2 regions of the Mesobacillus sp. S13 genome follow, and region 2 is predicted to be linked to the other one. Evidence: predicted binding sites of a transcription regulator. Region 2 holds the regulator's gene; the other holds the start of a gene.
The links. The regulator Rex, encoded in region 2, represses fermentation and respiration genes when NADH is low (regulators of the CRP and FNR family bind a similar motif). The targets are predictions, from matches to a motif close to TTGTGAAATATTTCACAA.

Region 1 (5,180 bases), 2.2 Mb from region 2:
AAGAAGCTGGATAGGAACGCGCTTGTCTGCATCGTTGCACCTTCATGGACATAGTGTATGAATTCGCGAATCTCCATGAAAAGGAATCCGCCGCCCAGCAGCAGAGTGAAAACTAGCCACATAAGCATGCCTTTTATATTGCTTCTTCGCATTTCAAAGATTGAGATACCCATTGTAAAGCTGCTTGTCAGCAGCAAAAACGTTTGAATCATAACATCTTTTACTATGAAGATATCCTTCTGTGTCGGTCCGCCGGCATAACGCTCACCTAGCACTCCATACACTCCGAAAAGGGTAGCGAAGAGAACGATTTCCGCTCCAAGGAATACCCAGAATCCAAGGATATTCATCCTGTTTTGTTCTGTCTGGTATTCAAGCGGCAAAGCGGCATTGACTTTAGCTGACATGGTTCTTCACTCCTTTTTTCGCGCTTTTTCTCCATTTACTTTCTGTTTCAAAGATTTCATCCTTGTGGACATGGAATCCTTCATCGTAATCGAATGAACGGAAGGCAAGTCCAGCGAGAATACCTAAAGCGGCAATTCCAGCTGCGATCGTCCATTCAAATACAAGCAAGAATCCAGAGATTCCAAAAATGACACCCATGTAGATCGGGATCCATGTATTGCTTGGCAGATGGATTTCCTCAATCTCATCTTCAGTAAGTGGCTGAAGTTCATTGTTCTTTTTCATATGCCAGAAAGCATCAAGCTTTGTAACTTCCGGAAGGGAAGCAAAATTATAATGCTGTACAGGTGTTGCTGTTGCCCACTCAAGCGTTCTTGCATCCCATGGGTCATTTCCGATATTTCGGTCAGCGTTACGTGCGCTCCAGTAGATGTTGTAAACAAGAGCTGCAAAGCCTGCCGCAAGAATCACTGATCCAACAGCAGAAATCATCATCAATGGACCAAACCCAGTCTCAGCTGAGTAAGTGTATGCGCGGCGGACCGCACCGTCTAGTCCAAGGAAGAACATTGGCATGAATGTAACATTGAATCCAACAACGAACAGCCAGAAATGCCATTTTCCAATCTTTTCGTTCAGCATGTATCCGAACATTTTAGGCCACCAGAAGTAAAGACCTGCAAAAATCGGGAACACTACACCAGGAATCAACACATAGTGGAAGTGAGCGACCAGGAATAATGTGTTGTGATACTGATAGTCAGCTGCGGCCATTGCCAGCATGACTCCTGTCACACCACCGATAACAAAGTTAGGAACGAACGCCAATGCCCAGAGCATCGCTGTCGTAAACTTGATCCTTCCTTTTCTCATCGTGAACAGCCAGTTGAAAACCTTAACCCCTGTCGGGATGGCAATGGCCATCGTCGTGATCGAGAAGAAAGAGTTCACGCCGGCGCTATTACCCATTGTGAAGAAGTGGTGAACCCAAACGAGCATACTTAAAACCGAAATCATAACAATCGAGATGACCATTGACTTATAGCCATACAAAGTTTTACGGGCAAAAGTCGAGATAATATCCGACAGCATACCGAATGCCGGGAGCACCACGATGTAAACTTCTGGATGTCCCCATAGCCAGAACAAGTTCGCCCAGAGCATATCCATGCCGCCTCCGGAAATCGTGAAGAAGTGTGTACCGAAAGTGCGGTCAAAAGTCATCAAGGCAAGTGCTACTGTAAAAATAGGGAAGCTGGCTACGATGATGATGGATGTAATGAAAGATGTCCATGTGAACATCGGCATCTTCATCAGGGTCATGCCTTTAGTCCTCATTTTTAACACTGTGACAACGAAGTTAATACCCGTCATCAAAGTACCTGCACCCGCAATTTGCAGGGCCACTGCGTAAAAGTTATTTCCTATTCCCGGACTGAATTCTTTCCCGGCAAGAGGGAAGTAGGAAGTCCAACCGGCATCAGGAGATCCGCCGATGATAAATGAAATATTGAACAACGCCGCACCGCTGACAGTAAGCCAAAAGCTAAGGGCGTTCAGCTGCGGAAAAGCAACGTCACGAGCACCGATCTGGAGAGGAATCACAAAGTTCATGAGACCGATCAAGAGCGGCATCGCAACAAACAGAATCATGATGACACCGTGAGTGGTGAATACCTCGTTATAGTGCTGTGCATTCAGGAATTCATTTTCCGGTACGGCAGTCTGGCCTTTCATCATCAAGCCATCAATACCGCCACGGAAAAACATCACGACGCCAAGCAGGATATACATAATCCCAATCTTCTTGTGGTCAACAGTTGTAAACCATTCCGACCAAAGATAATTCCATTTTTTAAAATAGGTGAGGCCGGCTAATGCACCAACTAATGTCAGGGCAATCCCGATTTGTGATGCGAAAATTAATGGATCACCTGTTACGAAAAATTCATCCCACTTAATGCCCACTGTGGTCACCTCCGTGTGAATCTTCAGTTTCGGATTCTTTATGTTTCATATCTTCATTGTTTCCATGATTTGAATGCTCATTGTTTCCATCTTTATTCTTGTAATTATCCTTATCCTCAAAGATCTTTCCAGGCCAGCCATGTCCTCTGTCATACATTTCTGGATTTGTGTAGTTCTTTGAATGCGGATCAGAGTGATCAACCCACTCAAGGTGAGTATTTGAGAATGTCTTCCGTCCAAGGTGGGAAGGCTCGAGCATTTTCTCATACTCTTGCAATGTCATTTTTGGAGCAGTTTCTTTTACGTCTTTGATCCATTGATCCCAATCTTCTTGTGTCTGGGAAAGTACCTCGAACTCCATGCCCGCATATCCCTGGCCGTTGAAGTTCGTGTTCTTTCCAACATAGGAACCAGGATTATCTGCCACTAGATACAGCTGTGTTTCAGCTTTTGCCATCGTGTACTTTTGGCCCGCTAAAGCAGGGATCCAGAAGCTTTGCATCGTACCTGCAGAAGTCAGCCTGAAATCAATCGGGCGGTCTTCAGGAATATTCACATAGTTCACAGTTTCGATACCTTGTTCCGGATAGCTGAATATCCATTTCCAATCTGCGGATGTAACGTTAATGACAAGAGGTTCTTTATTCTCATATCCTTTAGGGATTTCATCTATAGCGTAAATCGTCTTAACAGTAGGGATCGTCAAAGCTACGATAATCAATATCGGAATCACTGTCCAAATTATTTCGAGCACAGTGCTGCCGTGTTCTTCAGGTGGTTCGTAATCCATATTGTCTTTCTTTTCACGATACTTCCAGACGATGAATCCGAATAGCCCGAAAACAACCACTGTAACAAGTAGCATCAAAGCAATCGAAAAGTTGATTAACTCCAGAATTTGCCTTGCAATTGGTCCCTCTGGATTGAATACCACCATATTGTTTTCACAGCCGCTAAGCAACAGCACAGCTATGATCGAGGTGAGGGAGACCAAAAAAAGTTTTGATTTCTTCATCACTGCAGCTCCTTTCAAATATCGAACTTGTTCATTCTATCACAAACTTATGTTCATTCGTTCACAAAGTTTTCGAAAAAGAGCCAAAAATGAACGGTAAGTTGTGGTAATAAGTGTGATAAATATCACACTAATTTATTTGTAATCATTCTAACATGGAAATTGTTACGGTTTTGAAGACAAATGTGAACAAATTATGAAAACAAAAATTGTCATCTTGGTGAATTAAAAATAAAACCCATTGACGAAAAAGCAGGGCACTCAAATTGAGGCCCTGCTTCAAAGACTATGATACTTTATTTCTCTCTATATAGGTCTCCAATGCTGGATGGAATTCCTTTTCATAATGGCCTGAGGTGCAAGCCTTAATGATGATCGTCTTGCTTGAAGGATGCGCTTTAACTTCCAGCGTTTTTTTACAACGCGGACATTTTTCAGCAAAAAGATTCATGTTTTTATCCCTCCAATAATTCCTATGTGTTTAGTATGGAATATATTCAAGTTAATTTCAATGGTTAATCAGACCAATTGTGATACCATTGAAGATATTGAAAACATCGGAAGGAGTTATGCGAATGCAACAAGCTGTTTCGCTATTACATAAAAACAAGGTGATGAGGGGGATGGCGCATTTCCCCTTGTTGGCTCAGAAAAAGGCTCCTGCTGTTATTCTTCTGCATGGCTTTACTGGAAGCAAGCTCGAGCCGCACCGTTTCTTTTTAAAGATTTCCAGGGCACTTGAAGAACTTGGGATTGCCAGCTTCCGATTCGATTTTTTAGGAAGCGGAGAAAGCGATGGAAATTTTGAAGATATGACTGTTTTGAATGAGTTAGCAGAGGCAGAAACGATTCTCGAGTATGTTCAATCACATCCAGAAATTGATAAGGAAAAAGTAATTGTTCTTGGTTTTAGCATGGGAGGATTGGTTGCCAGTCTTCTTGCCGGAGATCATCCAGGGGAAATTGAGAAACTTATTTTACTGGCTCCAGCTGGCAATATGGCAGAGAAGGTGAAAGTTATGGAGAAAAATTCTGCTTATATAAAAGAAGAGAACGCATTCGACATAGGTGGGAATTTAATAGGAAAGGATTTTATTGCTGAGCTAAATTCCTTTAATGTATGGGAAAGGGCTAAATCATTTGAACGGGATGTTTTGATCATCCATGGAACAAGGGATGAAGCTGTTTCGATTGAGGAATCCAAGAAATATCAGGAGAAATGCTACCAGGGACGGGCTGCACTACACCTGGTGACTGGGGCAGACCATACCTTTAATTCATACTATTGGGAAAAAGAAGTCATCGAGAACATTTGCCATTTTGTAAAATAGAAGCTTTTGGAGGTGCATGTATATGTTAAGGGAGAACTTATCAGGACAAACCGTTATTATTACGGGAGCAAATAGCGGAATTGGCTTTGAAGCTGCCAGAAAGCTTTCCGACAAGGGAGCTCATGTCATTCTCGCGGTGAGGAATGAAGAAAAGGGCAAGGCTGCTGTAGATTCCATTCTGCAAGAAAATAGTAAAGTATCAGTTGAAATGATGAAACTGGATCTGGCAGACCTTGCAAGTGTCCGCCATTTTACTTCAGGTTTTATCGAAAAATTTAGACATTTACATATATTAATCAATAACGCTGGGGTGATGATTCCTCCATACGGCAAGACAAAAGATGGGTTCGAACTTCAATTTGGCAGCAATCACATAGGACATTTTGCGTTGACAGGCCTTTTACTGCCACTTTTGAAAAAGACACCTGGATCCCGAGTGGTCACTCTAAGCAGTATTG
Region 2 (5,180 bases):
TTTCTCGGATTCCAGCCCGGTATTCTGGGCGAGATAGCCAATCATCGTCCCTTTAGGACGGATGATTTCTCCGCCATCATGGGATTCATACCCGGCAATGATTTTCAGCAGGGTTGATTTTCCTGCTCCGTTCCTTCCAACAAGCGCAACACGGTCGTTGGTCTGTATTTCAAACTTTATATTCGATAAAATAAGATCAGCAGCAAAATATTTTGATAGCTGATTAACCTGTAATAAAATCATTATTTTTCACCTCTATTGCCTTAGAGATAGTGTAACCCATTAATATAGGCACGGCAATATGTGCGAACTGCTATAGGTTATATGGTATTGAAATTTCACTTTGTATTGTGAACACTGAAACAAAGTTCACACACAAGTTTGACAAAATAGTGTATCATTTGATAGAAAGGAGCTTACATATGGCAGAATTTACTCATTTTAACGAAGAGGGCAGAGCAAAGATGGTCGATGTCAGTGAAAAACCGGAGACGGTCCGTACGGCAGTCGCCCATTCAAGCATAACCGTGAATGAAGATATATATGTGAGAATCACTGAAAATAAAATGAAAAAAGGGGATGTACTGGCTGTCGCGCAAGTAGCAGGCATCATGGCGGCGAAAAAAACGTCTGAAATCATCCCGATGTGCCACCCGATTCCACTGACAGGGATTGACCTTTCATTCGATTGGGAGCAAAATGGAAATGACTATGTTTTAAATATCTCCGCAGCTGTAAAAACAAAAGGGAATACAGGTGTGGAAATGGAAGCGTTAACAGCAGCTTCAGCATGTGCGCTGACTGTTTATGATATGTGCAAGGCCGTTGATAAGGGCATGGTAATTGGAAAGACCTATCTGGTCGAAAAAACCGGTGGTAAGAACGGCGATTTCAAGAGAGAAGAAAAGTTGAGATAGAAATACGGACAGGGTGGAGGATGGAGAATGACGAATGATGCTATGAAGATTCCGCAGGCAACCGCAAAACGTTTGCCGCTGTATTACCGGTTCTTATTGAACTTGCATTCTTCAGGAAAGCAAAGGGTATCATCAGCGGAATTAAGTGAAGCGGTAAAAGTGGATTCAGCGACAATCCGCAGGGATTTTTCCTACTTTGGAGCTTTGGGTAAAAAGGGGTACGGCTATAATGTCAATTACCTGCTGACCTTTTTCCGAAAGACGCTGGATCAGGATGAATTGACGAAGGTTGCCTTGATCGGAGTCGGTAATCTGGGAACAGCGTTTCTGAACTACAATTTTTCAAAGAACAATAATACGAAAATCGAGATTGCCTTTGACGTAGATCCAGGCAAAGTGGGCACGAAGATTGGTGACGTAGCAGTGTACCATATGGATGATCTCGACAAAGTTGTCGTAGAGGAAGGCATCCAGGTGGCAATCCTGACAGTCCCGTCTGCTGTCGCACAGCCGATAACAGACCGATTGGTGCAGGCAAATATCAAAGGAATCCTGAACTTCACGCCGGCGAGGCTGAACGTGCCTTCATCGATCAGGATCCATCATATTGATTTGGCAGTTGAATTGCAATCATTGATCTATTTCTTAAAGCATTACCCGACAGATACCGAACCAACAGAATCGGCAGAATAAAAAGTAGCTCCTTCAGAGGAAGGAGCTACTTTTTCTTTATATTCTTCAATTTGAAATGAAAAAGGATCATCCTGATGCCAGAACCAAAGTCGAACGTGGCAAGAGCCACTAGCAAGTAGCTGAAGAATCCCCATCCTGAATCGTTTACATTCTGGATGGCGAAATAGGTGAATAAGCTGCCTAACAAGATGTAGACAATGCCTGAAAATAAAGGCGATTGTTTCATAACTTAGAATCCCCCAATAAAACCTTGAATTTTCTCTGCTTCTTTTATCATTCTCTCAATGTCTTCCCTAAATACGGATTGAAGCAGAACAACCATTGTATTCATTGTAACATGGGCGATGATTGGCACGATGATCCGCTTTGTTTTTACATAAAGGAAAGCAAAAGTGAACCCCATTGCAGAGTACAAGATCACATGCTCTGGTTCCATATGTGCAAGCGCAAAAATAACAGAGCTGATCAATCCAGCGAAAAAGAAATTCATTTTCTTATGCAGGCTGCCGAAAATGATCTTACGGAAGACGATTTCCTCTAATATAGGGCCGATGATCGAACTGACCAAAATGACAACCGGGAACATTTCAATCAGCTTAATGATTTCCTGGGTATTCTCAGATCCCATTTCGATGCCAAGCATATTTTCGATATTGGCGGCGATTGATTGCGCGAACAGTGCGAGGAATACACCTGCGAAAGCCCAGGCGGCTGAGCTTGCTGGAGAGGACGCATCACGTAAGTCCGCATGAGATCTGCGTTCTTTCCTCAAAAGCAAAAGCACGATGACTAGTGTCAGTGAAAAGCTGATCACAAGCCAGTATGGAATCGAGAGGGTTTCCATTTCTTCCAGGCTCTTTCCCATTGCAGCACCGGTGAAGGCGACAATCGGGATGCCAATCAGGCTTGAAAGCTGCATGACTATATAGGCGATAATGATGTACCAATATTCCTTTTTCAATAGAAAAACTCCTTATCAATGCAGATAATATATGTCCTGAAATTTTACGTAATAATAAGCCGACCTGTAAAATAAAATACGAGGACAGCTTTGGTTTGGATAGACACTGTCTTTATTCTACTAATAAATGATTGGAAAGTTCAAATTGTAGGGTCAGGAGAAAAAAGGTGAAACCAAGTTTTAATCATTTTGGAATAGCACATACAGGATAAGGTGAATTATTTTTTGAAAAGGGTCGGAGGAAATATGATCTATTTGGAAACGTCAAGGCTGAAACTGCGTGACTGGTCAGCAGAAGATCTGGAGCACTTTGCAAAAATGAATGCGGACCAGGAGGTCATGAAGTATTTTGCCAATACTTTATCAGAAGAAGAAACGCATCAATTTTATCAAAACATCATCTCCGAGCTGGAGGAATGCGGCTATGGGCTGTATGCTGTTGAAGTCAAGGAGACGAAAGAATATATAGGTTTTATAGGATTTCACAGGGCAACTTTCGAAGCGGATTTTACCCCTTGTATTGAAATTGGCTGGAGGCTCAAGAAAGAGGCATGGGGAAATGGGTATGCAACGGAAGGGGCTAAGGCCTGTCTGGAGTATGGATTTAATGAACTGGGCTTTAGCAAGGTCGTCAGTTTCACAGCTGAGATCAACAGACCTTCTATAAATGTCATGAAAAAAATCGGCATGAAGCCCGTTAAGACTTTTCAACATCCTAAAGTGGATATGGGCAGTCCTTTGAAGAGGCATGTCCTGTTTCAAATAGAATGTTAAGGACGTCAGCAGAGAATTTTCCACGATTCGACAAGGGCATGGGAATCATAATTTTTTAAGAAAAAATCTTGCTTCACGCTTGCAAAAAAAATTGAGATTCATTATTATATAAATTGTGTTAGCACTCTATTGAGGCGAGTGCTAATAAAAATAATTTACATATAATTTGAGGAGGTTGTTTCACTTGATCAAGCCACTAGGAGATCGCATTATTATCGAGCTTGTTGAGTCTGAAGAAAAAACTGCAAGCGGTATCGTGTTACCCGACACAGCGAAAGAGAAACCTCAAGAAGGTAAAGTCGTAGCTGTTGGAACTGGCCGTGTCCTTGAAAGCGGCGAGCGTGTTGCTCTTGAAGTTGAAGTCGGAAACCGCATTATCTTCTCAAAATACGCAGGCACAGAAGTGAAGTACCAGGGAACTGAGTATCTGATCCTACGTGAAAATGACATTTTAGCAGTAGTAGAATAATCACTGCGATTATAAACAGAACTTTAAATTAAAAAATCTGAGGAGGTTTTTCTACAATGGCAAAAGAAATTAAGTTCAGTGAAGAAGCACGCCGCGCGATGCTTCGCGGGGTAGATTCTCTTGCAAATGCAGTAAAAGTAACTCTTGGACCAAAAGGACGCAACGTGGTTCTTGAGAAGAAATTCGGTTCACCTCTTATCACGAACGATGGTGTAACAATCGCGAAAGAAATCGAACTTGAAGATGCATTCGAAAACATGGGTGCTAAGCTTGTTGCTGAAGTAGCAAGCAAGACGAACGACGTTGCTGGTGACGGTACGACTACGGCAACAGTTCTTGCTCAAGCGATGATCCGTGAAGGTCTTAAGAACGTAACTGCTGGCGCTAACCCAATGGGCATCCGCAAAGGTATGGAAAAGGCTGTTATTACAGCTGTTGAAGAGCTTAAGGCTATCTCTAAGCCAATTGAAGGCAAAGCTTCTATCGCACAAGTTGCGGCAATCTCTGCTGCTGACGAAGAAGTTGGCCAATTGATTGCTGAAGCTATGGAGCGCGTTGGCAACGACGGCGTTATCACAATCGAAGAATCTAAAGGCTTCACGACAGAATTGGATGTTGTTGAAGGTATGCAGTTCGACCGCGGATATGCATCTCCTTACATGGTAACTGATTCTGATAAGATGGAAGCAGTTCTTGAAAATCCATATATCCTGATTACTGACAAGAAGATTGGCAGCATCCAGGAAATCCTTCCTGTCCTTGAGCAGGTTGTACAGCAAGGCAAGCCATTATTGCTTGTTGCTGAAGATGTTGAAGGTGAAGCACTTGCTACATTGGTAGTCAACAAGCTTCGCGGAACATTCAATGCAGTAGCTGTTAAAGCTCCTGGCTTCGGTGACCGCCGTAAAGCTATGCTGGAAGACATCGCTGCATTGACTGGCGGTGAAGTGATCACTGAAGAGCTTGGACGCGACCTTAAGTCTGCTACAATCACGTCTCTTGGACGCGCTTCTAAAGTTGTGGTTACTAAAGAAAACACAACAATCGTTGAAGGTGCTGGAGACAGCGCTGCTATCGAAAGCCGCGTGAACCAGATCCGCGTTCAAATGGAAGAAACAACTTCTGAATTTGACCGTGAAAAGCTGCAAGAGCGTCTTGCTAAGCTAGCTGGCGGCGTTGCAGTCATCAAAGTTGGTGCTGCTACTGAGACAGAATTGAAAGAACGTAAGCTTCGCATTGAAGATGCTCTTAACTCAACTCGCGCTGCAGTTGAAGAAGGTATCGTATCAGGCGGTGGCGTAGCGCTTCTGAATGTATACAACAAAGTATCTGAAATCCAGGCGGAAGGCGACGAAGCTACTGGCGT

Region 1: the regulator Rex is predicted to act here: its motif matches at 3,505-3,522, upstream of qoxA (cytochrome aa3 quinol oxidase subunit II).

What each region holds. Positions count from the first base shown of each region.
Region 1 is NZ_CP084622.1:2,421,097-2,426,276, forward strand. Features, by position in the region: gene qoxC (cytochrome aa3 quinol oxidase subunit III) at 1-407, opposite strand, end outside; gene qoxB (cytochrome aa3 quinol oxidase subunit I) at 397-2,376, opposite strand; gene qoxA (cytochrome aa3 quinol oxidase subunit II) at 2,366-3,391, opposite strand; gene LGO15_RS12435 (hypothetical protein) at 3,678-3,842, opposite strand; gene LGO15_RS12440 (alpha/beta hydrolase family protein) at 3,967-4,722, shown strand; gene LGO15_RS12445 (oxidoreductase) at 4,745-5,180, shown strand, end outside.
Region 2 is NZ_CP084622.1:248,956-254,135, forward strand. Features, by position in the region: gene LGO15_RS01405 (ABC-F family ATP-binding cassette domain-containing protein) at 1-243, opposite strand, end outside; gene moaC (cyclic pyranopterin monophosphate synthase MoaC) at 423-917, shown strand; gene LGO15_RS01415 (redox-sensing transcriptional repressor Rex) at 945-1,610, shown strand; gene LGO15_RS01420 (YdiK family protein) at 1,636-1,836, opposite strand; gene LGO15_RS01425 (CPBP family intramembrane glutamic endopeptidase) at 1,840-2,571, opposite strand; gene LGO15_RS01430 (GNAT family N-acetyltransferase) at 2,818-3,345, shown strand; gene groES (co-chaperone GroES) at 3,530-3,814, shown strand; gene groL (chaperonin GroEL) at 3,871-5,180, shown strand, end outside.